2 regions of the Alkaliphilus metalliredigens QYMF genome follow, and region 2 is predicted to be linked to the other one. Evidence: riboswitches for the same ligand, from Rfam matches in the RefSeq annotation. Region 2 holds a riboswitch; the other holds the start of a gene.
The links. A riboswitch is a leader RNA that binds a small molecule or an ion and turns the genes downstream of it on or off. The one in region 2 is predicted to bind FMN.

Region 1: another riboswitch for FMN. It lies ahead of AMET_RS03965 (ECF transporter S component); the one in region 2 lies ahead of ribD (bifunctional diaminohydroxyphosphoribosylaminopyrimidine deaminase/5-amino-6-(5-phosphoribosylamino)uracil reductase RibD).

The regions. Positions count from the first base shown of each region.
Region 1 is NC_009633.1:839,050-855,118, reverse strand. It holds gene AMET_RS04035 (L-lactate permease) at 1-179, opposite strand, end outside; gene AMET_RS04030 (hypothetical protein) at 801-998, shown strand; gene AMET_RS04025 (Glu/Leu/Phe/Val family dehydrogenase) at 1,084-2,337, opposite strand; gene AMET_RS04020 (Asp23/Gls24 family envelope stress response protein) at 2,592-3,407, opposite strand; gene AMET_RS04015 (DUF362 domain-containing protein) at 3,633-3,803, shown strand; gene AMET_RS04010 (MarR family winged helix-turn-helix transcriptional regulator) at 3,845-4,312, opposite strand; gene AMET_RS04005 (redox-sensing transcriptional repressor Rex) at 4,363-5,007, opposite strand; gene AMET_RS04000 (ABC transporter ATP-binding protein) at 5,394-7,316, shown strand; gene AMET_RS25525 (hypothetical protein) at 7,612-7,812, opposite strand; gene tsaD (tRNA (adenosine(37)-N6)-threonylcarbamoyltransferase complex transferase subunit TsaD) at 8,172-9,206, opposite strand; gene AMET_RS03990 (hypothetical protein) at 9,693-9,872, shown strand; gene AMET_RS03985 (ATP-binding cassette domain-containing protein) at 9,915-10,541, opposite strand; gene rimI (ribosomal protein S18-alanine N-acetyltransferase) at 10,568-11,014, opposite strand; gene tsaB (tRNA (adenosine(37)-N6)-threonylcarbamoyltransferase complex dimerization subunit type 1 TsaB) at 11,021-11,731, opposite strand; gene tsaE (tRNA (adenosine(37)-N6)-threonylcarbamoyltransferase complex ATPase subunit type 1 TsaE) at 11,728-12,186, opposite strand; gene AMET_RS03965 (ECF transporter S component) at 12,556-13,146, opposite strand; FMN riboswitch at 13,323-13,444, opposite strand; gene AMET_RS03960 (hypothetical protein) at 13,504-13,998, opposite strand; gene AMET_RS03955 (MFS transporter) at 14,097-15,401, opposite strand; gene AMET_RS03950 (Tex family protein) at 15,452-16,069, opposite strand, start outside.
Region 2 is NC_009633.1:1,051,651-1,067,719, forward strand. It holds gene AMET_RS04975 (polyribonucleotide nucleotidyltransferase) at 1-1,341, opposite strand, end outside; gene AMET_RS04980 (NUDIX domain-containing protein) at 1,772-2,287, shown strand; gene AMET_RS04985 (helix-turn-helix domain-containing protein) at 2,691-2,891, shown strand; gene AMET_RS04990 (MFS transporter) at 2,996-4,303, shown strand; gene AMET_RS04995 (SulP family inorganic anion transporter) at 4,542-6,158, shown strand; gene AMET_RS26425 (hypothetical protein) at 6,276-6,422, shown strand; gene AMET_RS27180 (hypothetical protein) at 6,482-6,538, shown strand; gene AMET_RS05000 (hypothetical protein) at 6,619-6,864, shown strand; gene AMET_RS26805 (MEDS domain-containing protein) at 7,050-7,226, shown strand; gene AMET_RS26810 (ATP-binding protein) at 7,223-8,944, shown strand; gene AMET_RS05010 (ATP-binding protein) at 9,296-10,924, shown strand; gene AMET_RS05015 (response regulator transcription factor) at 10,941-11,636, opposite strand; gene AMET_RS24850 (Spo0E family sporulation regulatory protein-aspartic acid phosphatase) at 11,959-12,135, shown strand; gene AMET_RS05020 (nucleoside recognition domain-containing protein) at 12,396-12,815, shown strand; gene AMET_RS05025 (nucleoside recognition domain-containing protein) at 12,812-13,291, shown strand; FMN riboswitch at 13,353-13,469, shown strand; gene ribD (bifunctional diaminohydroxyphosphoribosylaminopyrimidine deaminase/5-amino-6-(5-phosphoribosylamino)uracil reductase RibD) at 13,758-14,858, shown strand; gene AMET_RS05035 (riboflavin synthase) at 14,863-15,519, shown strand; gene AMET_RS05040 (bifunctional 3,4-dihydroxy-2-butanone-4-phosphate synthase/GTP cyclohydrolase II) at 15,605-16,069, shown strand, end outside.

The sequences.
Region 1 (16,069 bases), 210 kb from region 2:
AGTCCGCCAAATACAGTGGCTCCAGCTAACCATTGAAAAGGCATTCCCCACACCCCAAGTGCTAATAATGCTGCTACTCCCCAAGCCACTGGCATTACCTTCTTAGCCGGCCAAGCAAACTTCACCATTAAAACCACGGTTAATATGATTGGTAGTGCTGCGAGTATTGCATGTAACATTTGAAATCCCCCTTATTCATTTTGTTATTTCGTTTGCGTATTATGTCTCCCCTATGATTTCACACCCATTATTTTTTTCTTACATAGTTCTTTTTAATTAAATAATGACTTCCACAACCACTTAATCTCTTTTATAGCAGCCTCCCTTCTTGAATTTGTGACATCTCTCAAGCGGTATTTATTGGTAATCTCGTAGGGTCATCCTATGGTCTTACCGCTCTATCTTACTATATAATTCTACTCATTTCAACTCTTCTTTTAATATTCTTGCTTAGTTCAGAAAATTTACATATATTCCACTGAAATCTTCTATATAGTTACACACTTTCCAATCACTTCATTGTAATTGATGTATTCTTGGCAATTTCCATTTAGTTGGTACTATTTCCCGTTATTTTTTTAACTATAATATGCAGGATTTTTATTTGTTCTTGCATTTGTTTGTTTTCCCACTACTTCCCCTTATTTCTAGTGCACCGGCTTAGGAAATTTGAAACATCAGAAAAACTAATGAGGGTCTGATCCCCCAAAGTAGAATCTTCATAAACCGATGATTTTCTATTAATTTAGTATGTTATAATTTAATACATACCAATCAATGATTTCGAAAGGAGTTACCCTATGCTCATACTTTTGTATCTACTGCTCATTGTGATAATCATTGTACTGATTCCCTTTGTGTATCGGATTTCAGTATTAATCGGTCAACGGATCGGAAAGTTAGCCATTGAATATCATGAAGATAAGGATAAGTTTCAACATCTAAAGAAAAAAGACAAGAAAAGTACAAAAGACAAAAAAAATATAAAAGAAGAGTAGACCGTCAAAATGACAGTCTACTCTTCTTTTATTGGTTCAAGGAAATGATATCCTCAATTTATTTTATTCATTAGAAGCGATAATACTAATACCATCCTCTGTACTTCATAGCAGTGGCAATTCGCTTAATTGACATCATGTATCCAGCAGTTCTCATGTCAACATTATGCTCATGCATTAATGTCCAAATATCATCGAATGATTTAACCATTAATTTTTCTTGTTTTTCTTGGACTTCTTCAAAGGACCAAGAGTATCTCATTAGATTTTGTACCCACTCAAAGTAAGATACCGTAACCCCACCAGCATTTGCTAAAATATCTGGTACAACAATGATTCCTTTATCATACATAATTTTGTCAGCTTCTGGTGTCGTTGGTCCATTTGCACCTTCACTTACAATTTTAGCTTTGATATCGTTTACATTTTTCAAAGTAATTTGGTTTTCTAATGCACATGGCATTAAGATATCTACATCCATTCCAAATAATTCATCTCTATGCAATTCCTTTTGTGCTCCTGGGAATCCTTGTACTTGTTTGTTTCCTTTTACGTACTCAATCAGGGCATCAATATCTAATCCATTTTCATCGAAAATACATGCAGTATGATCAGAAATTGCCGTTACCTTTGCTCCCATACCAACCATGTATATAGCTGCGAAGCTTCCTACATTTCCGAATCCTTGAATTGCTACAGTCGCACCATTTAATGATAGACCAATTTTTTTAGCAGCATCTCTTGCCATAATCGCAACACCAAAACCAGTTGCTTCATTTCTAGCAAGGGAACCATAAAAGTCCACAGGCTTTCCTGTAAATACGCCCGGTGCAAACTCACCAGTGGTTTTTTGATATTCATCTATAAACCAAGACATAACCTGTCCATTTGTTCCAACATCTGGTGCTGGAATATCAACTTTTTCACCAATGATTGGTGCAATCGCTCTTGCATATCCTCTTGACAATCTTTGTAACTCACCTTGAGATAAATCTCTAGGGTCTACTGTGATTCCACCTTTTCCTCCACCATATGGCACACCTACAACGCCACATTTGAATGTCATCCATGTAGAAAGAGCCTTCACTTCATCTCTGTTTACATCTTGATGAAATCTTACGCCACCTTTAAAAGGACCTACAGCATCATTATGCTGAGACCTGTAACCAACAAAGGATTTCAAACTTCCATCGTCCATCTTTACTGGAATAGCCACTTCCATTACTCTCATTGGGTTTTTCAGGATTTCATAAACAGCATCCTCTACCCCTAGCTTGTCACATGCACCTTTTACTTGTTGCTGTGCAATTTCAAACGGATTAAGTGTTTTTTCAGACATTTTCTATAACCTCCTATAGATATGTGAATTCTAAAACCAAAGCATAACCTTAGATGTTACTCTATTTTAAAAAAGCCAAGCTTCCTTAAAATCAAATATGAATATTCTAAATCTTAAGTAGTGTTAAAAAAATAACTATTTAATGGGAAAAACACAAAAAAATTTGCTTATTTCAGCTAATTCAGATGGCTACAACCCTTTCAGAAGCTCACACTAGCATTATACCATATCCTAAGAAAGCTTGTAAACCTTTTCTATAGGATCACCAAGCTTTTCACATGAATATTGACTGCAAGTACGTGAAAGGAAGTCATCTCCTCAATTTCATACTTAATCTGACTCTGTACTAACTCCGCTAAAGATTTAATGGGATTCCCATAAACCCCTTTAATATCTGCATAAATCAACAGTCCTGAGTTTGTGTTTTTTATATCAATCCTTTGCACTTGATAGACTCCAATTACTTTTCTAGATGCATAATAGATCAATTCTTCAATTACGCGGTCAGAAATTGTATATTTTCCCAAATAACTAAATGTAGGTCTCACAACAGACTTTTCTTCCAACTCCTGTTGTTCTTCTTTACCGAAATTCCTGAAAACTTTCAATGGATTGAGAAAATAACCGGAAAAGTGTTTTTTAATCTCAAATGTAGGCGCTGGAATCACATGTTTTCCTTCATACTTCCGATGTTTTATTGCAATTTTTATTTCTTCCTCTGTAGAAATATCATGAATATAGACCCGCTCTTTTATTGTTCCAAAACTTAGGGTTTTAACAATTGCTTCCACCATTTTATCTGAAGTACCCAGTATTAATATACTTTTAGGTTGTTCTTTTTTTATGATCTTTATGATTTCATCTCGATGCTTCTCATCTAAAAACAAAGCTCTTTTAATAGCTGCTAGCCTGGACCGTTCTCTTTTAGCTGAAAATCCACCTAATACTTTATTGCCACTAATCAATAAGCCATCATCAATGATGTAATTAATCTTCTTTTCCTTTGCTAAATGAATTGCCCTATAGCTCTTTCCCGTACCACTGGACCCCACTAGAACGATTACTTCCATGAATCCACCTCCTGTTCTTTTCTTATAAAGATTTTATCTTTTGACTATAACGAGTTCACTTCTATCATACCATAGTCTTTTCTGAAATAACAAAATTTACACTGATAATCATTATAAATTAGCCCTTTTTTATAAAAAAATGAGTTTCTCTATTGTCTGTCCTCATTTTTATGGCTATAATACAATTAAAGTTCCAAATAAAATATACATAGGGAGGCTATTATAATGGCTTATAAAATCAATGAATCATGTATCAATTGTGGCGCATGTGAACCAGAATGTCCAGTAGATGTAATCACAGCAGGAGATGACATTTATGTAATCGAAGAAGATGGATGTATCGATTGTGGTGCTTGTGCCAACGTTTGTCCTACAGACGCACCTCAACCACAATAATTTCTAAATACAAGTAATTAATAACCCCATGACCTAATTGCTCAAGGGGTTATTTTTATTTCTGTCCCATTGCTACTCTTTTCCTTATGGAGCATATCTAGCTTTACTAAAAATTTTAAAATCGCCTTTTCTTCATTAAATGTAAAATCTCCAAGCAAATGAAATAAATTTCCTTTTTCCCTCTCAAAAATCTGATAGACAGTGTCTTTTCCTTTATCTGTTAACATAAGTAAATACACTCTTCCATCATATCGACACCTCTTTTTCGTCACATACCGGCTAGATTGAACTCTCCCTAGCATGGTTGCGAAAACATTCCGGTCCAAGGCTAACGCTTCCATTACCTCTGCCATCTTCCCCTCTTTCTGTTCACCAATCTCCTTAAGCAAAAGAAGCTCACTAATCGTCAGCTGATCACCATCATTCTTAATTCCTTTTCTATCCAAGGACAAAACAGTCTTCACTGCCTTCTCAGTATATTCATAAATTTGCGAGTAATAACTTCCCATTTCATCACCCTTTATTATAATATGCAATAAAAAACCCAGGTTTTTGGGTTTTATTCTTGGTCAAATTCTTGGCTTAATAAAAATGAAAGTGTAAATAAACTTTCACTTAAATGGACATTTTCCACAATAATTTCCTCAGGCACCTTTATATCAATTGGAGCAAAGTTCCAAATTCCTTGCACTCCAGCCTCACTTAGTTTCGTTGCCACATCTTGTGCTACTTTCTTTGGCGTACAAATTACACCAATCCTCACTTGGTTTTTCTTAATAAACTCCTCTAATTGATCCACATCATGTACTGCAATGTCTCGTATCCGCATCCCAATCATTTTAGGATTTGAATCAAATAGCGCTAAAGTACTAAACCCAAATTTATCAAAGTTAGTGTAGTTGGCAATTGCCTGCCCTAAATTTCCAGCACCTACAATAACAGTAGGGTAACTTTGATACAGTCCTAAAATTTTTCCGATCTCATTGTATAATTCCTCTACATTGTAGCCATATCCCTGCTGGCCAAATCCACCAAAACAGTTTAAGTCTTGTCGGATTTGTGAGGCTGTGAATCCTATTAGTTTACTTAGTTCCTTTGATGAAATCCGATAAGTTTCTTGATCTAGTAAATCCTTTAGATACCTATGGTATTTAGGTAAGCGACGGATCACCGCCATGGAAATGTTGCTATATTCTCTAGTCATATTATCTACTCCCACTATTATTTTTTTATTGAAATGTTTTAATGTTTTAATATTAAAATATTCAAACTATTCACCATTAGTTTATTGATATCAGTATATCATGTTATGACATTTAACAATCACCTAAATGATTCTTTCTTTTTCCGCGCCCCACACCGTCCTGAAGCTCAATTGTGATTTTACTACGTTGGACTTTTAACGTTTTTTCACTTATTATAGCAACATTTCCCTAAAGTGTCAATGCAACCTCAATGATTGTGTTACAATTACACTTTAAGGAATGTTTATTTTTTGCTAAAATAAAACGTACGCAATTGATATATAATCCAACTTAACTCATATGAGTCTGAGCAATACACTGAGAATTTTACTAAGGAGGAAAAATTATGATTATTTTATCTTGTAATAATATAACCAAATCATTTGGAATTGATGTAATATTGAAAGACATTAGCTTTAGCATTAATACTGGAGATAAAATTGGCTTAGTTGGCATCAATGGTGCTGGAAAGTCTACTTTGTTTAAAATTTTGACTGGTCAACTTGCCTACGATGACGGAAATTTGTATTTGGGAAAATCAAAGGTAATTGGACATTTAGAGCAAAGTGACCAATTAGATGAGCAAAATACCATTTTAGCAGAAGGTTTATCGGTTTTCACTTATTTAATTGACATGGAAAACCATCTCAGATCCTTGGAACTGGAGATCGCGTCCTTAGGGGATGACCCTAGCCAATCTACTCTGTTAGAAAAAACAATGTCACAATACGCAACACTTTTAGATGATTTCAACCGAGAAAATGGTTATGGATTTCGCAGTACTGTGAGGGGTGTTCTACGAGGATTGGGCTTTACCGAGGATGAATTTGAACAACCAATTTATCAATTGAGCGGTGGACAAAAAACCCGAGCTGCTTTAGCGAAATTATTACTTTCAAAGCCAGATATTCTATTATTGGATGAACCCACCAACCATTTAGACATTGGAGCTGTGGAATGGTTAGAAGGCTTTTTAAGAGACTACGATGGCACACTTTTAATGATTTCCCACGACCGCTATTTTTTAGATCAGTTGGTCAATCGGGTATTTGAAATTGAACACCAAGGCTTAAAAACCTACACTGGTAATTATTCTACCTTTACAAAAAAGAAAGCCCAAGAACAAGAACAGCAACACAGGGTCTATCAAGCCCATCTAGAGGAGGTCTCCCGCCAAAAAGATATTGTACGGAGATTTAGACAGCATGGTACGGAAAAGCTGGCTAAACGGGCTCATAGTCGCGAGAAACAGTTAGAAAAAATCGAAGAGGTAGAAAAACCTCAGGCCTTTCAAAAACGTGCTAAAATGAGGTTTGAAACCCAGATAAAAAGTGGTAACGATGTATTAACTGTTGAAAATTTATGTAAATCCTTTGATGAACACCTCTTGTTTGAAAACCTAACCTTTGATCTTTACCGAGGGGAAAAAGTGGCGTTGATTGGCCCTAATGGTGTGGGTAAAACCACACTGTTCAAAATCTTAACAGAAGAAACAGTACCAAGCGCTGGTGATTTCAAATTGGGCCATCAGGTGCATATTGGCTACTATGACCAAGAACAACGAAATTTACATTTAGATAAAATCGTTATAGATGAAATTTGGGATGAGCACAAAAAACTGGACCAAACAGAAGTACGTACCCTTTTAGGCTCCTTTCTGTTTCATGGGGACGATGTCTTTAAGCCCGTCGATACATTAAGTGGTGGTGAACGTTCTCGTATTTCTCTTTTAAAGCTCATTTTATCTAAATCAAATTTCTTACTTCTAGATGAACCTACAAATCATTTAGATATTGACTCTAAGGAAGTGTTAGAGGAGTCATTAGTTGACTATGATGGTACCGTATTTGCCATCTCCCACGACCGTTATTTTCTTAATCGCGTCGCCACTAAGGTCATTGAGCTTTCTACTAATGGGATCGAGGTTTTCCATGGTAATTATGATTATTATATAGAAAAGAAAAAGGAACAGCTGCTAATGGCTGAACCTGCCACCTATCAAGAACAGACCAAGACCCATTTAAAGGATGTTCGTCGTAAAGAACGAGATGAACGCAACCGGTTAAAACAGGAGACTCAACAGCGTGAAAAAATAGAAACCGACATTTTAGAATTAGAGGAGCGTCTTAACGCCCTTGAATCCCTAATGTGCCAAGAGGATATTTATACGGATCCCCAAAAAAGTCGGGAGGTTCACCAAGAAACCCTAACCACGAAACAATCCTTAGAAAAACTTTATGAAGAATGGGAAAATAGCGTTGACAACTAGGGAAAATATTTCTTTTATATTTTCAATAAAGGCATATTTCATGGAATCTGTGCATACATTTTGAATAAGACTTTTTCTGTCCACATCCATCCACAAGTTATTCACAGAATCCACAAGTTTATCCACAGAATCATTTGGCTTATTTGCTACTTCTTCACAATCCCTCCACACTATACACAGTTATTTATCTAACAACTTGTTAGCATTCGCTTTATGCTTTCTTCACAACCCATGGCGCACTTAAATAAAACCCCCAATTCCTCGATGGAATTAGGGGTTTTAAAGTATGGATGGATTATTTCTTCAGGCTATGTAATGCTGCTTCTAAAGATTTAATCTTTTTTTGATTATCCTCTTTTTCACTTAATAAAGAATCAATTACTGCATGCATATGATCCATTAGTTCCAACAATTCTCCATTGTCCATGGTTTTATCTACTTTTCTCATCCAAGATAGCTTTTCCATCATGGCAACCCCCTTTAAAGTTTTCAACATTAGTTTATCTTGGGTGTATTGCTAGAATTCCCACTATGATACGTGGCGGATTCAGCGCGACATCCCTCTAAATAAACGCCACTATAACTCAGAGGAACAAAATTGACTTCGTCAATATTTGTTTTCGCTAAGGAACCCTAGGTTCCCTTCGACGGTCTTACGACCTGAGCACCCTCCTTAATACGACAGAGGGGAATCCCCTCTGTACTCCCCAATGTATAGGAAATTAAAGACCATAATTTTCTATACATCAACAAAGCTTCCCTCTGACTTAAGTCTCGTTTTATCACTTTGATTATAACATAGGGATTGCAAGGATTATACAAACAATGTTATGTAATAATGGCAAATTCAGCCATCTATTCTCCTATTTTCAAATTAGAAATGGCATTAATATCTAAGTTAGATTCTAAGCCTCTTATATAGTTATAATAGCCAACACATCCAATCATTGCTGCATTATCTGTGCAAAGCTCTAGAGAAGGATATTTCAAGTTAATTCCCTTTTCTTCACAGGCCTTTGTTAAATCTCTCCTTAATCCACTGTTGGCTGCCACCCCTCCAGCCAATACGATCTGAGCTGCCCCCTTGTCCAGGGCACATCGAATGACTTTTTCAACCAAAACATCAACCACTGCCTGTTGGAAGCTTGCTGCCACATCAGCCAGTACAATTTCATGGCCCTTCATTTTTTCGGAGTTTATGTAGTTCAATACAGAGGACTTCAATCCACTAAAGCTAAAGTCTAAACTCCCTACTTCTAAATAAGCCCTTGGAAAATTAATGGCTTGGGCATTTCCCTCTCGGGCTAATTGATCAATGATTGGGCCTCCTGGATAACCCAGTCCTAATGCCCTGGCGATTTTATCAAAGGCTTCCCCTGCTGCATCATCCCTTGTTCTACCCAATACTTCATACTGACCATAATCCGTCATATGAACAAGATGTGTATGCCCACCCGATACAATCAAGCAGATGAAGGGTGGCTCCAAGGTGGGATGTTCGATAAAATTAGCATAGATATGCCCTTCAATATGGTTAACAGCATTTAAGGGAATTTCTCTTGCATAGGCAATTGCTTTCGCCGCAGAGAGTCCTACCAGTAGCGCTCCTACTAATCCAGGTCCATGGGTCACGGCTACATGTGATAACCCATCAAAGGAAATATCCGCCTCCCTTAAAGCATCCTCAATCACTTGATTAATATTTTCAATATGTTTTCTAGAGGCTACTTCAGGTACAACACCACCAAATTTCTGATGTTGTTCAATTTGTGATGAAATCACATTTGATAAAACTGTCCGTCCATTTTCCAGCACACTAACAGAAGTCTCATCACAGCTAGATTCAATGGCCAATGTTATGATCTTCTCTTCATTTTTCTTTTGTATCATTTTTTTCGCTCCTTCAATTAAAATGAGACCTAATGATGAGGACATTTTGGCTGCCCTCCAATACGTAACCCTATTATATCCTATTTCTTTTAATTAATCGACGCACAGCAACCATCACTTCCGCCATTTGACAATTATTTTGTTGATGATTTTCATATTTTTTGAGCAGAATATAAGTAGACAACCGAAAGTTGGTATTTTGACTTTCGTGTTGGTCACTTAGTTAGAAATATTGTGATTCCTTTCCTTCATAATAATCCTAAGGAATCATAAGATTGCCTAACTACATTGATTTTAACTTTTATGTTAGTCACTTAGTTTGTTTATCCATAAGTAGACAACCGAAAGTTGATACTTTAACTTTCGCGTTGGTCACTTAGTTAGAAATATTGTGATTCCTTTCCTTCGTAATAATCCTAAGGAATCATAAGATTGCCTAACTACATTGACTTAAACTATTGTCACAGTCACTTAGGAGGTGATTATATGCCTCGTCGTCATCGTCGTCCCGCCCCCACCCGTAAAACCTACAGTCAAAAACTAGGAGAAATGAATGTGATGCCAGATGGTATGCTGGAAGCCATTGATGCAACCGATTTAGCTATTCTAGCCATTGAACAAGGTGCTCGAGGAGAACAAACAGATAGGCAAGATCAACAAACTTGATTCAGCAATACCTAAGGAGGTCAGAAATCATTCTGATTTCCTTTACAGTTTCACCTGTCTAAAACTTTCATCTACACCTATACTTCTGTTTTCAGTACAAAATATAACCCCAATTTCCACTGGAATCTTTTCTTTGCAGAAAATCACGAATTCCTTTATTTCTGCTTGTTTCAGTTCTTCATACACCCCTTCTATCACGATGAATTTAGGCTTAGCCACCAAGGCCTTAGCCAACTTAACCTGCCACCTTTCCAATGAACCCAAGGTCTCAATCTCTCTATTCCGTAGGGAGAGGATTTCTAGCTCCTCCAGCACTCTTTGGCTTTGTCTTTTCCATTTGGTGGGATAAACGCCACCATATTTCAATTGCATTTGAATGTTTTTTTCAACATCAAAATGATTCATCAGCCCTTTTTTGGGACTCATTATAATAAGCTGTTTTTTTCTAAGGTGAGCCCACTGCGAAGCACTGTAGCATTGGGTATCTACTCCTTCATAATAGAAATGCCCCTCTGTGGGGCGGAGAGTCCCCTCTAAAGCCTTAACTACTAGCTGGCAGACATGAGGCCCCTGAAGTTGAATCCACTCTCCTTGAGCAATCTCTATTGAAAAATCATTTAAAACCCTTTGTCCTTCAAGGGTAATTGTCATCCCATCTAATTTAATCAAGACATTGCCTCCCTTTCGAATCACCTCTATAAATCCTTCCACATAATGATGGCATCTTCCCCATTATCATGATAATATCCAGGGCGGATCCCAGAGATAATAAACCCCATTCCTCTATAGAGCTGTTGTGCAATTAAATTAGATTTTCGTACCTCTAGGGTCAATCGCAATAAATTTGCTTCCTTTGCAACCTCCATCAATCCCAAAACAATTTCTTTTCCGATTTTTTGTCCCTGGTACTCAGGATGAACTGCGATATTGGTAATGTGTCCTTCATCTATAATTAACCACATCCCCCCATATGCCACCACATTCTCATTGACTTCTGCCACAACATATCTGGCTAGCTTGTTTTCCTTAAGTTCCTTTTCAAAGGCCCCTTTGGTCCAGGGTATAGCAAAGCAGTGTGTTTCGATAATCAGTACCTGCTCTATATCTTGCCTATTCATTTTTCTAACACTGATTGGGTTCATGAAATTTTATTCCCTGCCTTTCATTTTTGCCTCAAACTGTTTTTCTGCTTCGGATTTTCTCATATAAATAGGCATGACATCCTCAGGTTTTTGTACCCTTCCCTCTATTACGGCCCTTCTAGCCAGTTCTCCAATGGCTGAGGCTCTTGCCATGGCCACCATTCCTGGAGGGAAAACAGCTCTTTTCTTTAAGGAATGCTGAATCCGTTCCTTTAATTTTTCCACTGCATCCCCTACAAAAATAATAGACTCTGTTTCACCGTCAAACCTTTGGATCATTTCATCAATGTGAATCATTTCATAATCCTTTACCTGCTGAAAATCCTCTCCACTCCAACGATAAGAAGCGGTATAAACCATATCTCTTTGGGCATCAATAATTGGACAAATAATTCCCTGACTGTATAAGAGATTAAAGGCAAGTCCGTCTAATGTAGAAATTCCCACTATTGGTTTATCTAATGCTTGGGCCATGGCCTTCATGGTTGATACGCCAATCCTTAAACCTGTAAATGATCCTGGTCCTAGGGAGACTGCAAAAACATCAATATCCTTGGGCTTTAACGCACAGCTTTCCAATAAATCTTGAATCATAGGCATCAGTTGCTGGGAATGGGTTCTTTTATAATTAACGATAATTTCTCCGGCTAGTTTTTCTCCATCTAACAGGGCTACTGTCCCTACAATTGATGATGTGTCTAAGGCTAATATCTTCATGATTTCAACAACTCCTCTATCATTTGTAGATCCTCTTCATTGGCAGGATAAAAGCATATTTGTCTCTCCTGGACCCCAACCACTCGAATTTCTATCCATAAGCAATCCTCAGGAAGAATCTCCTCAATCAATGTGGCCCATTCAATGACACAGACCCCTTCTCCATAAAAATAATCTTCATATCCGATATCTTCCATTTCGGTGAAATGGTTAATTCGGTAGACATCAAAATGATATAGGGGAAGACGCCCTTCGTATTGATGGATGATGGTAAAGGTTGGACTGGTGACGTAATCCGTGACTTCCAATCCCCTTGCCAGTGCCTGTGTTAATGTGGTCTTTCCTGCTCCTAAATCTCCCTTTAGACAGAGAATCTTACCCGGGCGAAGTACAGCACCCATTTTTTCTCCTAGGGCTTCCATTTCTTTTAGACTCTTAATTTCCTTACAAATCATCTGTACACCTACTTTATTTCAAAATTTTATATTCAATCCTATATACAATGGAAGAAACAATCACTTCTCCAATCAACTAATACGATGATACCTTCTATTATCAGTATTCTGCTGTATGCAATATTCCATTCACATAGAAATTTTCGACAAATAAACACTTCAACTCTATTTTAGCATAATTTGTTTTTATATCAGATAATAATTTCCACTTTTCTTAATTCTTCTCCTACTATTGTCCTATTTTGATGAAGAAGACCTCAAGAAACATATGATAACGATAAAGCCCCCAAGGGTAAAATAAGTAAAATCCAGCCTATATCATCACTGATATAGGCTGGATTTCATTATAAAGTTATCTTCAACTGTCTTTTAGTTATTTTTTAAAATCACTGAAATTTTCTTGTAGATTAGCATAGTGATCAATGCAATCAGTAATCCCTTAAAAATATTAAAAGGAGTGATACCATAAAGCACTAATGTCCAAACGTCTACAATTCTACTATTTACTATTGTACCTAGTTCTACAATGGCTTCTATTGGCATCATTTTTGAATAAAAAGGAATAATAATGAAGTAATTAGAAAGCACGCCAACAATGGTCATTGAAATCGTCCCTACCAAGGCTCCTACAATGGCATGGAATCGATCCTTTTTCATATGATAAATCATCGCTGCTGGTAATACATATGCTGTTCCAACAATAAAGTTAGATAATTCCCCAACACCCCCAGTAGAAGTTTTAACAATGAAGTGTAAAAAGACCTTGATGAGTTGAATCAATACGCCAGCCACCGGCCCTAATGCAAATCCTCCTATTAATGCTGGTACATCACTTAAATCAACCTTTAAAAATAGTGGGAAAATAGGTAGCGGAAAATCAAATACCATCAATATAAAGGCCATTACTGATAGAATGGAGATTTTTACTAATGTTCTTGTATCTAATTTTGTTTTTTTCAACCCAAAGGTCGTGATTGTATTTTGAATCTTAAACGCCTCCTCATTTTTTGTACCCTAAGTAGCTTCTTGTGGTTCAGGAGCATCATTAAGAAGAAGATTATAGTCTAGAAGATTCTTTCCAGAACACAAACAAGCGCCTAAAGTAACTTCAGGCGCTCAAAAATCATAGCAAAAAACTTGCTCTTCTTCCATCCAGACTTTACTGTCGGTACTGGAATTTCACCAGATCAATCAACATTATGTTGAGTCGCGGACTCTAACCGCCGGTCGGGAATTTCACCCTGCCCTGAAGATTTTATTATTTAATTATGATTATTATACCTTCTTGTTTGTAAAAAAGCAAGTATGATGTGCATTTTAACTCCTTATCTTCCCATTAATTTTTGGCAGGAAGTTCATTTCCGTTTCCAAGGTACAGTTATATTTGACACATAAATAAATTATTATAGAAAGAATAATAAAGCGGGGATAAAAAGAAAATATGCGCAACCAAGGCCTATAAAGTATATCTCCTAAAGATAACCCCGTTATACTTTGAATCAACAGGAGCATTGGCCCTCGAATAAGTATATTGATTCCTCCTCCTATTGAAGCAGAAAGCACAGCCCCTAAAATATGTACCTTTAGCACAGCCCATATCAACAAAATTAATGTGACGTATTGTAACAATAAGTGGATACCAAACATCGTATGCCTTCTAATATAGTACACAAGAATTCCTTGTACTATGGCTGCAAAAATCAGCTTTTTCATATCTGGACGAACTCCTATTAAGATTAACCCCAAATAAATTAACAATAAGGCCTCGGGGATCAGCCCTAAAAGGATAGCATTAAGAGGCATTGTCTCCATTCCTTGTTCTCCTTTTACTCTTCATAAAATTTTTCTCTCTCTTTTTCTATTCTATCATTAGGAATAAAATTCCTTTATTTTAAAAGCAAAAAATTACTTTACGCTTTTTTTTCAATGTATATATTTCGACAATGGGTCTCTTTCACCAAAAATGCAAACAGAAAACTTACAGCTACAAAGGCAAAACAGTACATAAAGGCTCTCTGAAACAATGCTGTTGGTTCTAAAACGCCTCCATAAGCATCGAAAACCCGCCCTAATATAGGAGGTAAAATGGCTGATCCTAAAAATCCGCCAATATTAACAACAGATGTGGAGATTCCAGCTATACTGGGATGATTCACTTCTTTCCCACATGCCCAGCTTAAGACAAAAGCAGAACAAGTAAAGCCCATCACAAAGAAAAGAGGGTACAGCATGGCAATAGGGGGTTTTCCTCCATTAACAAAAACAAGAATACCCCAGGTTATTGTATAGATTGCCCCAAAGACAATCATCGGTAATTTACGTCTCTTCATGACATCAGAAATTTTCCCAATAGCAAAGCTCCCTATTGCTAAACCCAGTGTTGCAGCCATTAAGTAGTTAGGGGCTACTGTACTAGGCAGGTCATAAACCTCTATTAAATAGCTTTGTCCCCAAGCGCCAGTCAAAGAAATGAATGCCCCAAAAAATCCTGTGAACATAAAAAAACTTGGCCATGTTCTGGGATTTGTCAACACTCTCACTAAGCTCTCTCCAATAGGGGGCCTTTGTGGTGCTTGACTTGGTCTTTCTTTTCCTTCGATCTCTGCAATAGAGGGAAGTCCCATTTCTTCTGGTGTGTTCCTCACAACCCAATAACAAAGAAATGCAACCACTAAACTAATCAAACCAATTCCCACAAATGTTGTCCTCCATGTGAAAGCAGCCACAACCAGTGCTAAGGGAGTTTGGGCCATCACACCCCCTAAATTGCCCACAAAGGATGTCATTCCAGACATCGTTCCAAATTCACTTTCCTTAAACCATTGAGATTGAATTTTTAATATGGCAATAAAGACCACTGAAACACCCAACCCAACCAGTAATCTTCCTACAAAGGCCCATAGGATACTTGGGGCCAAACCAAAAATAATGGACCCAAGACCAGCCAACAGGGTCCCATAGGTAACAGTTTTCCTGGCCCCTAGGGAGTCCGCTAAAATACCCGCTGGAATTTGCATAAACATATAGGGATAAAAGTACATTGACCCCAAATTTGCAAAAGTTGTTCCTGTAATGTTAAAGGTATCTACCAGATCTTGCCTCACCACACCCAATGCCAATCGGTGGAAAAACACAATCACATAAGCAACAACCAATATGCCCCAAACAACCCATCGATAGCGCTCTAATTTTTTCACTTTTTCTGCCTGAGTCATATCGATGACCCCTCCTCACAACTCAAACTCTGAATATACAATTTCCTCAATTATTTATCAAATTTCATACTCAAGGAAACCTTTCCTCTTTCTACGTCTATGCCAATAATTTTAACCTCAACCTCGTCTCCCACTGAAACCACATCCATTGGATTTTTGACAAATTTATTGCTGAGCTGGGAAACATGTACAAGGCCATCCTGCTTGACTCCAATATCCACAAAAGCACCAAAGTCAACCACATTTCTCACTGTTCCAGTCATCACCATGTCTAGCTTCAGATCCTCCATCTTTAGTACATCGCTTCTAAAAATAGGCATAGGCATTTCTTCTCGTGGATCTCTACCGGGCTTTTTGACCTCCTGCATAATATCCTTTAATGTAAGATGTCCCACCTCTAATTCTCCTGCAATTTCCATTACTTTATCCTCTAATTTTTGAGATTGCTTTTCTCCATACTGCAGTACTTTTTCCTCAATGTTTCTAAGCTTTCCTTGTTCTATATCCTCTTTAGTATAGCCGAGTTTTTCAATTAATTTCATTGTGGTTTTGTAGGATTCAGGATGAACAGCAGTGTTATCCAATGGATTCTCTCCGCCATCAATTCTTAAAAAGCCTGCACATTGTTCAAATACTTTGTCCCCTAATCGCTTCACCTTTTTTAACTG
Region 2 (16,069 bases):
TAAGGAAAGGGTGCTACCACAAACACTTGCCTGGGAAGAAGATCCATTGCACGCAAGAACTTCTGAAACCAGTCGAATGGCATAAGGAAAATCCTCTTTGCATGGAATCATTGGTTTAAGCGCTCTTTCAACTAAGGCACCATGACCAATTTCTCTTCTGCTTGGACCCCTCATGAATCGAGTCTCCCCAACACTATAGGGAGGGAAGTTGTAATGATGCATATATCGCTTTTCATCTTCTTCACCGAGACCATCAATCCGTTGTGCGTCTCTTAAGTCCCCTAGGGTCGTAACCGTTAATACCTGTGTTTCACCCCTGGTGAATAAGCCTGTACCATGGGTTCTTGGTAAGATACCTACCTCGCTAGATATGGGTCTGATCTCATCTAGTTTACGATTGTCCGGGCGAATACCCTCGGAAGTAATCATTTTACGTGTTTCTACTTTAATTTGTTTTGACAGGATCGTATTAACTTCTTTTGAACGACCTTCGTATTTTTCCTCAAAATAGTCCAGGGCTTCAGCGGAAATAGCCTTGATATTTTCATTTCGCTCTGTCTTATCAACGGTTTTAATGGCATTTGCTAATTTTGTGTCTAAGAAGCTTACAACCTCGGCCAAGAGCTCCGAGTCTGTTTCCTTAACAATGACTTCAGATTTAGGTTTTCCTACCTCTGACACAATGTGTTCGATAAAAGTAACTATTTTTTTGATTTCTTCATGGGCAAACATAATGGCATCTAAGATTTGAGCCTCTGTTAATTCATTGGCCCCGGCTTCGATCATCATCACTGCATCCTTGGTCCCAGAAACGATGAGCTCTAGCTCACTAAGTTCTTTTTGTTCGCTGGTGGGGTTTACAATATACTTACCGTCAATCATACCAACTGAAACAGAAGCCGTAGGTCCCATAAATGGAATATTAGAGACAGATAGGGCAATTGAAGAACCGATCATTGCGCTAATATCAGGGGGACAATCTTGGTCTACGGATAAAACAGTGGCAATCACTTGGACATCATTATGATATCCCTTTGGGAAAAGGGGTCTAATGGGTCTATCAATTAACCTAGCAGTTAATGTTGCTTTTTCACTAGGTCTGCTTTCTCTTTTGATAAAGCCACCGGGTATTTTGCCAACAGCATATAATTTTTCTTCGTAATCACAGCTCAATGGGAAGAAATCTAGTCCTTCCTTAGGCTCCTTAGATGCACAAGCCGTAACTAAAACAAAGGTATCTCCGTATTTAATCATACAAGATCCCTGGGCAAGCTCAGCTACTTTACCAAGTTCAACAACAAAAGGTCTGCCTCCAAGCTCCATTTCAAAAGTTCTTATCATGTAAAATCACTCCATTTTCTTATTATTTTCAGTTCTATATGTAATACTCTTGTCCACTAAGTAGATAGAGAATATAAAAAATCATTATTTTAAACCTTTTCATGGGTAGGTTTATGATTTCCTTCTTCCAATATTTTATTGTTTCAATTATAACGATTTATAATCTAGGTATATTATAACAAAGTAAAATAAATAAAACAAATTAATTTGCAACTCCAATAATTGATATTGGTTAATGATATAGAATATTCACAGAAGAAATGAAGCGGAGGGCATTTATAACAATAAAACAGAGGTAAGGGAGGTAAATAAGAATGGAGATTATGGGAACGAGACTTTTTCTTTATAACCTCTATTAACTATGTTAAAATAGTTAAGTGATTTTTAACCACCCATTAAAATAATGATAATAAGAGAAAGAGGTAATAAGTTGAAGTTAATCAAGAAACTAATCCATAGAGATGTAAAAAAACTAGAGGGAAGAATATTTGAAAGAAAGGCAGCTCGAGGAATTATTCTAAAGGATTCGAATATTCTCCTATTGTATACAAAAAGATATAACGATTATAGCTTTCCTGGTGGGGGGGTTGATCCTGAAGAAGATTTAATGACTGGTCTCAAAAGAGAGCTTGCTGAAGAAATCGGGGCTAAGAATATCGAAGTCATCAGTGAATTCGGATATATTGATGAATACAGACCTCATTATAAACCTGAGTATGATTTGATTCATATGCTATCATATTTCTATGTTTGCAAAACTGATGATTTTGGAGATGTAGATCTTGAAGATTATGAATTAGCAAATGGCATGTCTTCCATTTGGATTGATATCCACGAAGCCATTAAGCACAATAAAGAAGTCATTGCTAACCAAGAAACATCTATGGGATTTTCCATTGAAAGAGAGACATTAGCTTTAGAGAGAGTTGCAGAAATGTTGTTATAAGGGGATAGAGATTAATAAAAAGCACTTATCTATTAGCTTGGATATGTGCTTTTAAATTATTGCTTTTATTTTTTCCTCTCTTGCAATCATATGGTTAAATTATAATAGTTTATAATTTAACCATATGATTGGAAACTATGTCAAGTTGAACGATAACTAAACTTGTTAAAATACAAGTAATTATATATACTAATAATAGAATGAAATCTTAATCGAGAGTATAAGTAATCTATCCTTCTAAATAAAGAGGGCTACAATTCAGTGAGAGCAAAGCTCCGTGAATTCAGTCGGATTTTATAAAAAGTAGAAAAGATGATGAAAGAAATGATGTATGATACTAAACATTTCCTATAAAAGTTAAAGGACATCGCAAATAATTTGATTTGAAGAAAGGAAGGATAGAATGGATCAGGAGTATCAAAAGGAAGATGAGATTATGACCGTAAGTGAGGTTGCTAAGTATTTGAAAATTAGTGAAGTAACAACCTATAAATTTGTTCAAGAAGGAAAAATTCAGGGATTTAAAGTAGGCAGACATTGGCGAGTGAAAAGAAGTGATTTAGTAGAATTTATTGAAAGGCAAAAAAGAGACGAAAGAATTTAATTTTCTAAATCACATAAAGTTTAAAATAATAGGGATAGGTTTCTCTCCACTGTTTTGCAGTGAGAAAAATCTATCCTAATGCATGTGTAATTGGGGGAAATAAGATGAGTAAAAAAGCATTAACACAATCTAAGCCAGTATCCTCTTCTGGATTTTATGGATGGGTAATTGTAGGGATTGCTGCCCTAGGGCTTTTCTTTTCCGGTCCAGGTCAAACCTATTCCGTGTCTATTTTTATTAACTCATATGTAGAAGACTTTGGCTGGAGTCGATCTCAAGTTTCAAGTTATTACTCCATGGCTACATTATTGGCAGGATTGTTACTGCCCTTGATTGGAAGAGCCATTGACGCTGCTGGACATAGAAGGCTAATCACCATTATTTCTACGCTATTGGGAATGACCTGTCTGTGGATGAGCTTTATTAATCAACCCATGATGCTTTTCATCGGATTCATTATGCTTAGATTATTTGGCCAAGGCTCCATGACGTTGATCCCTTCCACTCTTGTGCCTCAATGGTTTGTAAGGCATAGGGGAAAAGCCTTAAGTTTAATGGCTATCGGGGGAGTGGTGGGTTCTGGCCTTTTACCTCCTCTAAATAATTGGTTGATCACCTATATGGGTGCAGGCTTTGCATGGCGCGTTTGGGCTGTTTTATTAATAGGCGTGATGGCCCCTCTAGGGTGGCACTTCGTAAGAAATCAACCAGAGGATATGGGGGAGGTTCCCGATGGTAATAAACAACTTGAAGATGAAAATAGTGACCTAAGGTATGTGACTAGGATTTCAACCAGTGAAATATCTTGGACTTTAAAAGAGGCCATGAAAACCAGGGCCTTTTGGTTCATGCTTTTTTGCATGGTGGTACCCTCTATGATTAATACGGGAATCACCTTCCATATGGTCTCCATTATGGAGACAAAGGGATTTTCTTCTTCATTTGCTGCCTGGATTTTGAGTATCGTTGCCATGACACAGTTTCCATTAACATTTGTGGCTGGATATGTGGTGGATAAAGTGAAAATTCGATATGTAAAAGGAGTTAATTTTGTTGTTTTTTTAGGGGCTATGGCGATGCTTTTATATAGTCAATCTAATTATTCCTTAGTTATTTACGCTGTGGTTCACGGAATATTTGTGGCCTTCGACTCTGTCAGTACAGGGGTTCTATGGCCTAATTATTTTGGGAAAAAAAACTTAGGAAGCATTCGTGGATTTGCCATGACGGCCATGGTTATTGGTTCAGCATTAGGGCCATTACCCTTTGGTTATGCCTATGATCTCTTTAATGGTTATTGGGAAATCCTATTGCTTATGATGACTTTTCCTATATTAGCCAGTGTAGCAGCACTACTTTCTCCAGCGCCTAAGTACAAAGAAGAAAATGCTAAGATAGACTCAAATATATAAATTAATTTGTATATTTAAAAATATATAGCTTGCTGATTTTACTGATACTTGATATAATACAATCTTGTGGCCAGTAATTAATAATAATTATTAAGTAAATATAAAATTGACTTTAGAAAAAGAACGCACAGTAATGAAAAACTTTGGTATTCATACTCATAGTTAACCTTCTCTGTTCAATGTCCAGGGATTTTTTTATGGGTAATATAATATAAGTGAAAAATAAGGAGATGGTTTCATGGTTCATATGTTTCAAAGAAATAAAAAAAGTATGTTGGTTCATTGGGTTAAGCTGTCCGGTCTGTTTGGAAAAAACAAAACAATAATTAAGGATGAGGTGCTATCTGGATTAACAGTAGCACTTGCACTGATTCCAGAGTCAGTGGCATTTGCTTTTGTGGCGGGAGTGAGTCCTATTTTAAGTTTGCAAACTGCTGTCATGATGGGACTTGTAGCGGCTATTTTCACAGGAAGACCTGGTATGATCAGCTCATCAACCGCTGCAATTTCGGTTGTATTTGCTTCGTTAATCGCATTACATGGTTTGGAGTATCTTTTTGCTACTGTCATTCTAATGGGGATCATTCAAATCGCAATTGGGGTCTTGAGATTAGGAAAGTACGCAAGGATCATACCCTATCCAGTGATGCTTGGTTTTCTTAATGGATTATCTATTGTGATGTTTTTAGCCCAATGGGCACAGTTTAAAGTAGACGAAGTCGTCATGGTTAATGGTGTTGAAATGGTAAAGAAGGTTTGGATGCCTTCTACGGATCTGATAATTATGCTTTTGTTTGTGGTATTTACCATGGCAATTATTTACTTTGTTCCTAAGTTTACTAAAGCGGTTCCATCAAGTTTAGTGGCGATTATTGTCATGACAATCATTGCAGTTGTTTTAGATAAAAGTGGTTATCATTTAAGAACTGTACAAGATTTTGCTGGGATGGAGCTAAAGGGCGGATTGCCTAAATTTTATATCCCTCAAGTTCAGATCAGCATAGATATGCTTAGGGTTATTTTTCCCTATGCATTAGTTGGAGCACTTGTAGGATTAACAGAGGCAGTGCTGACCCTCAGAGTTATTGATGAAATGACAGATACCAGAGGGAAGACCAATAAAGAATGTGTGGCACAGGGTATCGCCAACACAGTAAATGGATTTTTTGGCGGAATGGGTGGAGATGCCATGATCGGACAGTCCATTATCAATATCAAATCAGGTGGTAGGACGAGATTATCTGCAATCGTAGCTCCAATGGCACTATTGGCATTTATCATGTTTGGTTCAGCCCTAATTAACGCAATTCCCCTTGCTGGTCTTGTGGGCGTTATGTTTATGGTTGTAGTGGGAACATTTGAGTGGCAAAGCTTAAAGTATGGAAAAAAGATACCTAAGCAAGATGTTGCAATTATCCTAGTCGTTACTATAGTGACAATATTTGTAGATCTAGCAACAGCTGTCATTATAGGAGTCGTATTATCTGCATTGATGTTTGCCTGGGAAAAAGGAAAAGTGATCTATGTAAATGTTGAGAATGATGAGAATGGTTCTAAAACATATAAGATAAATGGATCCATATTCTTTGGCTCTGTATTAAATTTTAAAGATTTATTTGACATTAAAAATGACCCAGATGATATTATCATTGATTTTAAATATGCCAAAGTAATGGATCACTCTGCTATTGAAGCAATCAACTCTATTGCAGAAAAATATAATAGTTTAGGAAAAAAATTAACTTTAGTACGTTTGAGTGAAGATTGTCAGGTGCTTTTCAAAAATGCGGAAACAATCACATGTGTTAATATAGAGACTTCCATAAATCTACAATCTCAGCATCATTATGTTTAAAAAAGTAGATGTATAAGAAATAATCATAATTTGAAAAATTGTATGTGGGTTTAAACTTGTTTAAACATAGAATGTTGTATATACTAAAAAGAGAGAAAGCTCTTGAGGAGGATGTTAATGAAAGGGCTGTCAAATCAGAATACACACATAAAATCAATGTCTACTAAAACAGAGAACGCATTTGATGATAGGAAGTGTAATCTGAAGTGGAATATTAATAGAGATGGTGAGAAGGGTATCATTATCGAGGTCACAGTATACTAAAAGATGAGTGAAGTTAACACATATAGTTTTGTACACAGGGGAAAATACCAGGGTTTAAAATTGGACGTCACCGGCGTGTGAAGAGAAGCGATCTGGTAGAATTAGTACAAAAGTAAATAAGCTCGAGAGAATCTAACAGATATCTTCCTTCATAATGATAGGGTATGATCTAATATTATAGAGGAGGAAACAAAAGATGGAGATTAATGATCAGCGTTCAGTAGAGGAAGTATTGCAAGCATGGGTTAATCTTTCTTATAAACACTTTAATGGGAAAGAAAAAATCAAGGACAATGGTGAAGAACGTAGACAAATAGTAGATAGACTGAAAATAAAAGGAATTGATAGTATTGTCATAGAGGGTATGGATAATGAATCCTATCGTTTAACATATAATGAGCATCACAAAAAAAGAACGAAAAAAGTTATGATACAAAAATAAGGTACTACAACGAGGATAGATCATTTTAAAATGATCTATCCTCGTTTTTTATGGAGAGAACATGATTTTTCCGGTAAACTTTTTAAAGGAATTTTAAGGGAAATAGAGAAGGGATACATGTAAGAAATGATTAATTTACAATAAATTACAATGAATTACAATAAATTTACAATTGGGAGGTGGAAATGGTAATGGAGCAGCTGTCTAATGAATTTCAGGGACTAAGCTTTGGAGATCATATTTGCTTACTATACAATGATATGGATGGGTACAGAAAGATTGCTATTGATTACATCACCAAAGGTTTATCAAATAATGAAAAGGTAATATGTCTAACCACGATTATTCTAAGGATCTGTTGATTGAAGATTTTCAAAATATAAATATTGATGTAAATCAGTATATAGTCTCAGGTCAGCTTGTCATTTCAAATGGTAAGAACATATACTGGGAGACTACTGATTTCGATGCCAAGAAAACAGTAGCCTACTGGAAACAGAAAATAGCGGATATTAAAAAAGAAGGGTTTAGGGGTGTCAGAATACTGGCGGAGATGATGTTTGCACTATATGAAGAAGACGGTATGAATAAGTTGATGGAATATGAGCTCAAATACAATGAATTAGGCGTAGGAGATAATGAATTATATTTATGTGCTTTTGATAAAAGTCAATTCCCTGCCTATGTCTTAGAGGATATGGTAAAAAAACATAATGTACTAATCAATGTTAAGGAATTAATTAAGCCAAACCCCTATTATATAAATTACAAAAAACAACTAGAAGAATATACGGATAAAATAACAATGAGAAAATACTTATCCTTAGGCCTAAAGAATAAACACAAACCCATAAGTACCAGTCATTCTAATGAGAATAGGGGAGAGGCAATTTTAAAGCATGTGCTAAAGTCTACGGGAGATGGTATTTGGGAATGGAATGTTGAATCTAATCAAATATATTTAAACAAAAGCTTTTTACATACACTGGGGTATCAAAATGATCAAAGAACAACAAAGGCTGAGGATTTAATCAAGTTGATACATCCTGAAGATCGTTATGGTTTCAAAGAACAAGTAAAAAAATGTTGTGATAATAAAATAGAATATATTGATTATGAAATCCGGGTTAAAAGTAAAAAGGGAGAATGGATATGGTTTCGCATAAGAGGTACAGTCATAAAGAAGGATGCAGCTCATGGCAGTTCACTTAAGATGGTAGGAATGTTTATTAACATTACAGAAAGAAAAATAATAAGAAATGAGTTAAATGAAAAGATGCACTTTGAAAAGCTGAGGACCGATTTTTTCTCAAACATCTCACATGAGCTCAGGACACCCCTAAATGTCATTTTAGGAAGCTTACAGCTACAGGGCTTATATATAGCCAGTGAGAATACTAGCAAATATAAAAAAGAGTACAGTAAAGCTAACAAAAGGATGAAGCAGAATTCTTATAGGTTACTGAGATTAGTCAATAATATAATCGACATAACAAAAATTGATTCTGGGTTTTATGATATTAACCTGGAAAACTACGATATCAATATGCTCATAAGAGAGATTGTATTGTCAGTTGAAGACTATATTGAGAATGCAGGTTTACAGATAGAATTTAAGGCTAATACAAATCAAGCAATCATTGCATGTGATCCTGAGAAAATTGAAAGAATCATGCTAAATCTTTTGTCTAATGCCATAAAATTTACTGAGGCTGGCGGAAAAATAGTCGTCACTGTGAAGATGGTGCAGAACAGGATATTTATGTCTGTTAGGGATACAGGAATAGGAATTCCCCAAGAAAAGATAAATAGCGTATTTGAACGATTTAAACAAGTCGGCTCTTATAGCCATAGGAAAAATGAAGGGAGTGGCATAGGTCTTTCTCTTGTGAGGTTATTAATAGAAGCCCATAAAGGGAAGGTTACTGTAAGGAGTAAGTTAAATGAAGGTACAGAGTTTATAATTGAACTACCCAATGAAATTATAACGGAGGAAATATATGTTAAAGAAGAAGTGGTGACTAGGAGAAAGATGAATATTGAAAGATTAAATATTGAGTTTTCCGATATATATGGCTAGCTCAATTATCGTGAAGTATACATAATGAAATGATATCCAGTATAAGTGATCAACACAATTTAGTTTGTTAAATTGTGTTGATCACTTAGTTGTTTCATCCAGCGAAGCGTCTTAGACGCTCTTTTTAGATCCTAAAAAGGATATAACTGAAGCTTATTAAATAAGTAAGGGTGAAGTTGTACATTTTACAAACAGTGGTGTATGGTGGTTAAAGTAAAAAGAGTAGGGTAAAATGGAAAATGAAAAATGAAAGTAAAAAATAGGAAATGTGCAGAGAATAAGTAGAACCCTCAACAAAGGGATAATCATAATTGCGTTTTAAAGGGGTAAAGAAAGGGGCTTTGAGAGTATATGAATAAAACAAGAAAAGAAAAATGTAGTGAAAAAGATGAAGTATATTTAGAGCGGGCGCGTTCAAATGAAAGTGAATTCGTAAGAAGCATAATTCATGAAATTAGAACGCCCCTCAATAGTATTATCGGAATGGCAGAGCTAATGAGCATAACAGATTTAACATTAGAGCAACAAAACTATATAGAAACAATCCAGCTCTCGGGTCAAATTTTAATAAATACAGTTAATGATTTTCTAGAGTTATCTAAAATGGAGTTTAAAGGATTGACAATAGATGATGAAGTCTTTGAGCTGAATGAATTAATAGAAGATGTATTGAAGATTATGGATGAGAAGATTAAAAAGAAAAAGCTTCGGCTTAATAAAAAGGTAGATTTACTTTCTGAATTTCATGTAAAAGGAGATAAGCTTAGGGTACAACAGATTTTGTTGAACCTCATTAGCAATGCAGTAAAATTTACTGAGGAAGGAAAGATCGAAGTTATTTGTGAGATAGCCCATGAAAGAGAAGAGATCGTCGAGATTCAATTCGAAGTAATTGATACAGGTGGCGGGATTGCTCCCGAGAGCATCGATATAATTTTTGATCCATTTACTCAAATCAACAGAACTGAATCCCATGAGGGTACAGGATTAGGATTGTCCATCTGCAAAAAACTAGTAGAGCTAATGGGTGGAGAAATTGGTGTAGAGAGTCAGTTAAGGAATGGCACACGATTCTGGGTTAGGATTCCCTTAAAAAAGGCTGTAAATGTTCTAAAAGAAAAAGAGAAACTTGATTACAATTTTTTAAATAAAAACAGTCAAATTCTTAAACAAGAGCAGGTCGATAGTAAGAAAAGAATTCCCACAATACTGGTAGCTGAGGATGATTTATTAAACCAAAAAATAATTTCGGCTCAATTAAAGGTCTTAGGATATGACTTTGAGATTGTGAGCGATGGTGGAGAAGTCTTAAGGGCTCTTGGGAAAAATCATTATGATTTAATTTTAATGGATTATCATATGGTAGGGATAAATGGACTCAAGACAACTGAAATGATTCGAAAAATGGAAGAGAAAACCCAAAGACATACGATGATTATTGCGTTAACTGCCAGTGCAATAGCAGAGGCGAAACAAGAAGGAACCAAACGAGGAATGGATGACTACTTAAGTAAACCGATAAATTTAAACGAGCTCAGTGAAAAACTTAACAAACACTTGCGGAGGGCTCAAGACATACACATAAAAACGGCCAAGGATTCGGCAGCCTTTTCTCCTGAAGAACCCCAATATGACGCTATTGATGTTCGTTTGCTAAAGGAAATTTTAGAAGACAACAATGATTTATTATATGAAATAATAAAGGAGTATTTAGCTGAAGCAAAAGAGAAAATCAAGCTTTTAACAACCTACATTGCTTCAGAGAATAAGCAAAATATCAGGTATATTGCACATAATCTCAAATCCTCCAGTGGATATATGGGAGCTGAAAAATTATGTGGGTTAGCAAAAGAAATGGAGTTCATTGCCAATAAGGAAACAAATTCCATAATGGAGATGAATGTGAAGCTTGAGGAAATTAAAAGTGAATTTTTAGTTGTAAGTGGCCAGCTGGAGGGCTTGTTACATGGAAAAACCTAGTGTCTATACATAGACACTAGGTTTTTCTTAAGCGATACCCCACACCCCTGATGGTTTCAATTAGCTGGTTATCTGAGTCGTCTAACTTTTTTCTAAGAGATGAAATATGCATATCAATGACCCGTGTTTCCGAAACAAAGGATTCGCCCCAAAGTTTTGTCAAGAGGTCATCTCTTGAGAAAACTTTTCCTGGATGAGTTACGAATAAAAGTAACAATTCAAATTCTGCAAATGTCAAACTGATAAGCCCATCGTCTTTCTTCACTTCTCTAGTGGTAATGTCTAATGTAATACCCGAAATAGATCTACTGGTGTTATGGGAACGAATTGTATTTTGAGCTCTACGCAAACAGACATTTATTCTTGCGATGAGTTCTCTTTTATGAAAAGGCTTTGTAATGTAGTCATCAGCCCCCATTTCAAGAGCAATGACTAAATCTAACTTATCATCATTACTAGTCAAAATGACAACGGGAATATCACTATGAATCGAATGGGAGCGAACGGTTTTTAAAAGTTCTAATCCATTGCAGTCAGGCAGAAATAAGTCTAAGATGATTGCATCAATATCTTTATGATTAGATAAGAGATCTAGGGTCATAGCACCATCTTCTGCAGAGAGTACCTGAAATTGATGTTGCTCCAACGTATGTCTAATGAGTCTTTGTGTTGTGGGATCGTCCTCCACCACGAGAATGCTTTTGTTTTGCATAGCCTTCCAACTTTCCTGATGAAATTTTCGCTATAAGGATACCATTAAGTTTAGTTCAGCGTAAAGGTGGTGTTTAAACAACTTGATTTACGTAAGCTGATTGGAATGATATTGCAACATACTACATTATATATTATTCGCATTATATTCCTAGGGTATCCACACTATTTTTACCATATGTTTACGCTAAATTTACAAAATAGTACAACAAATTTACATAGATGGGATAAGATGAAATTATAATGACAATAGTCATTGCAAATTATTAATCGGCCAATACTTAGTAAAAATAGTTGGATTAAAACTAAGGGGGAGATTACTGATGAAGAGAGAAATAGAACTAGAACAAAAGATAAAGCTACTGAAGAAGGAATTGTCGAAATATACAGAGAATAAAGACGTTTTTTTAACTCCAAAAATGTTGAATATCAGTAAAAAAATTGACGAATTCATTATTAAATACGGTAAATTTGAAGATGAAGAAGAAGAAGAGGATTAACAATACATGAAAAATAGGATTATCTTAGAAAAAAAAGACCTTTGAGCACGGTATTGTGTTTGGAAGTCTTTTTTATTTTGTAAAACTTGTATTATTGATGCGGCTATTTTAAGTGCCACATCCGAGAAAAATTTAAAAAGCTAGAAGGAAATAAGCAATTGATATAGAATAATACAATGTTATGCAAAAATGCCGACCAATGGCATATAATGAAACTAGAGAAATGTCAACATGGAAGAAGGAGTAGATGTTTTGTGCTAATGGATTCAGTGAAGGTCGGATTTAAAAAAGGAATTGAAACCACATGGATGCTAGCTAAGGTCATCGTTCCTGTTTACTTTATCATTACTTTTTTGCAGTATACTCCAGTCATCGATTGGATAGCAGAAACATTCAGACCCATAATGGCGCTTTTTAATTTACCAGGAGAAGCTGCAATTATTTTAGTCTTAGGGAATGTTTTGAATCTTTATGCTGCAGTGGGAGCCATGAGTGTGATTCAGCTCTCTACCCTAGAGATTACTACTATTGCAATTATGCTTTCCTTTTCGCATTCACTTTTAATTGAGACAGCGGTGACTAAAAAGCTAGGAATTGGTGTCACAAAGGTTGTTTTAATCAGGGTGGGGTTAGCAGTGGCAACAGGAATCGTGTTCGGAAGGGTGGGGATGTTACTATGATGGAGATATTGAAAGAAGCTGCCTCGGGAAGTTTTAACTCGGTTTATAAGATTGCCATTATTATTATGCCCATTATGATTACATTACAGATTTTAAAGGATTATAAAGTACTGGATAGGATCACAAAACCCTTCGGATTTTTATCTAAAATATTTAAAACCTCCGATGAGTCAGTTTTACCCCTGCTGGTAGGATTGATATTTGGCCTTTCCTATGGTGCAGGTGTCATTATTCAGACTGCTAAGGAAGGAAATTTATCTAGACGTGACTTGATATTAATTACAGTGTTTTTAGCCACATGTCATGCTGTTTTTGAAGATACGCTGATTTTTGTGGCAGTAGGAGCAAATGGGTTTATTTTGTTGGGGGTTAGAATTGTGGCAGCCTTTATACTAACCTATATTTTATCTAGAAGGTCTGGGCTAGGAGAAATAAAGACATCTGAATCATTAGAAGAAGTAAAGTTGTCAGCCTAGTTTTACTGAAAGTAATTGTTGACAACATAAAAGAATCATGATATTTTAAACTTAAATTGAATATAATCTTCAGGGCAGGGTGTAATTCCCGACCGGCGGTAAAGTCCGCGAGCCACAATGTGGTTGACTTGGTGAAACTCCAAGACCGACAGTAAAGTCTGGATGGAAGAAGAACAGTATATGTAGTGTATCACTTTACCCTTAGGGGAAAAGTGTATATATTATGCTATTGATTGCTATTTCAAGCTCTGAAGGAAACCCTTCAGAGCTTTTTAAGTGCTTGAAATTTAAGTGCGCTATGAGTCGATGCGATAGCATCAGACGAATTTTTTAATGAAATATTGTTAATAGCTAATAATAGTTAAAGGAATACATATTGCTCCTAAGGACGAAGTCAGATTTGAAGCATATGTGAAAACAAGGATAGGATGATCCATAGTCAGTAATCGGAAAATGAGGTGTTCAAGTGCACAACCAATATATGAGAAAAGCCATTGAATTAGCAAAAAAGGGGACTGGACACACAAATCCCAACCCATTGGTAGGGGCAGTCATCGTAAAAAACAATAAAGTGATTGGTGAAGGCTACCATCATTATTATGGAGGCCCACATGCAGAGGTTGATGCTTTTAACAATGCAACTGAAGATGTGAAGGGGGCAACGATGTATGTCACCCTAGAACCATGCTCCCATTATGGGAAAACACCACCCTGTGCAAAAGCCATTGTAGAGAAGGGGATTGCCCAAGTGGTAATTGCCATGAGAGATCCTAATCCACTGGTGGCGGGAAATGGGATTGGGATTTTGAGAGAAAGTGGAATTGAAGTCATATCAGAAGTTTTGGAGTCTGAAGCAAAAAATCTAAACGAAATTTTTGTGAAATATATCACCACTGAAATGCCCTTTTGTATTTTAAAAACCGCCATGACATTAGATGGCAAGATTGCCACTGCCACAGGAGATTCTAAATGGATCACCAATGAGGAGTCAAGACAATATGTTCATGAGATCAGACACCAGGTATCTAGTATCATGGTAGGCATCGGTACAGTTTTAGTAGATGATCCACAATTAACAACCCGATTGCACAATCAAGAAGGCTCAGACCCCATTCGAGTGATTGTAGATACTGAGGCTAAAACGCCACTATGGGCTCAGGTGTTACAGCTTTCTTCGAAGGTGAGAACAATTATTGCAACAACTGAAAAGGCTGACCCTAATAAAATAAAAGCCCTGGAAGAAAAGGGTGCTGAAGTCATCATAATCCCTCTTAAAAATAATCAAGTGGATTTGAAGTGTTTGATTCAACAGCTAGGGGCTAAAGGAATAGATAGTGTCTTGATTGAAGGGGGAGCCACTTTAAATGACAGTGCATTGCAGGAAGGAATCGTAGACAAGGTTGTTTCCTTTATTGCACCTAAGATAGTAGGTGGCGCCAAGGCCAAAACCCCAGTAGGGGGAGACGGAATTAAATATATGAAGGATGCAATTCAGTTAACAGATATTCAAGTAAGAAAATTTGGCCAGGATATTATGATTGAAGGATACTTAGGAAAGGGAGAATAGACCTATGTTTACAGGATTAATAGAAGAAATAGGAACTGTTGAAGCTGTGAGAAAGGGCTCTAAATCAGCCCAGTTGACCATTAAAGCCAAGCAAGTGGTAGAAAGAGTCAAACTAGGGGATAGTATCAGCACAAATGGTGTTTGTTTAACGGTGGTGGAATTTGGGCAAAATGGATTCACAGTGGATGTTATGCCGGAGACCATGAGAAGAAGTAATCTTAAAAATGTAAAGCATGGTAGTTCTGTGAATTTAGAAAGGGCACTTAAGCTTGGTGACCGATTAGGTGGGCATATGGTTTCAGGACATATTGATGGTGTGGGAATCATTCAAGGAATAGAAGAAGAAGATAATGCCACATGGGTGACCATTAAAGCGCCTATTGGGACTCTAAAGTATGTTATTGAAAAGGGCTCCATTGCCATTGATGGAACAAGCTTAACCGTGGCTTATGTGGATCAAGAAACACTTAAAGTGTCCATTATTCCACTGACTCGAGACGAGACGACATTGTTAAGCAAAAAAGTGGGAGAAGAAGTCAATTTAGAATGTGATATGGTTGGAAAATATATTGAACGGTTGACGATGTTTAAAGAAGCAGGAATGAAGGAGCAAACAAGCGCCATAGACATGAATTTTTTACAGGAAAATGGATTTGCTTAAGGAATCAGAAGAAAATAATGAGTGAAATAGACCATTATATTGACCGGTTATTTTCTGGGAGAGGACTAAGAGAGGAGTGTATAAATTGAATAAATTTAATACTATAGAAGAGGCTATCGAAGAGATCAAAGCAGGTAAGATGATTGTTGTGGTGGATGATGAGGATCGAGAAAATGAAGGGGATCTTTTGATGGCGGCGGAAAAAGCCACCCCGGAGACCATTAACTTTATGGCTAGGTATGGGAGAGGACTCATATGCACACCCATGACTAAGAGTGCATTACAGAAATTGAATATTTTTCCCATGGTAACGGATAACACGGATCCAAAGGAAACAGCCTTTACTGTTTCTGTTGATTCAGTTGAATGCACAACGGGTATTTCTGCCGGTGAACGGGCTTGTACGATACTGAAGCTAGTTGACCCAGGGGCAACGGCTAGGCACTTCACAAAGCCAGGGCATATTTTTCCTTTAGTAGCCAAAGAAGGTGGGGTACTAAAAAGGGCAGGACACACAGAAGCTGCTGTGGATTTGGCTAGAATGGCGGGG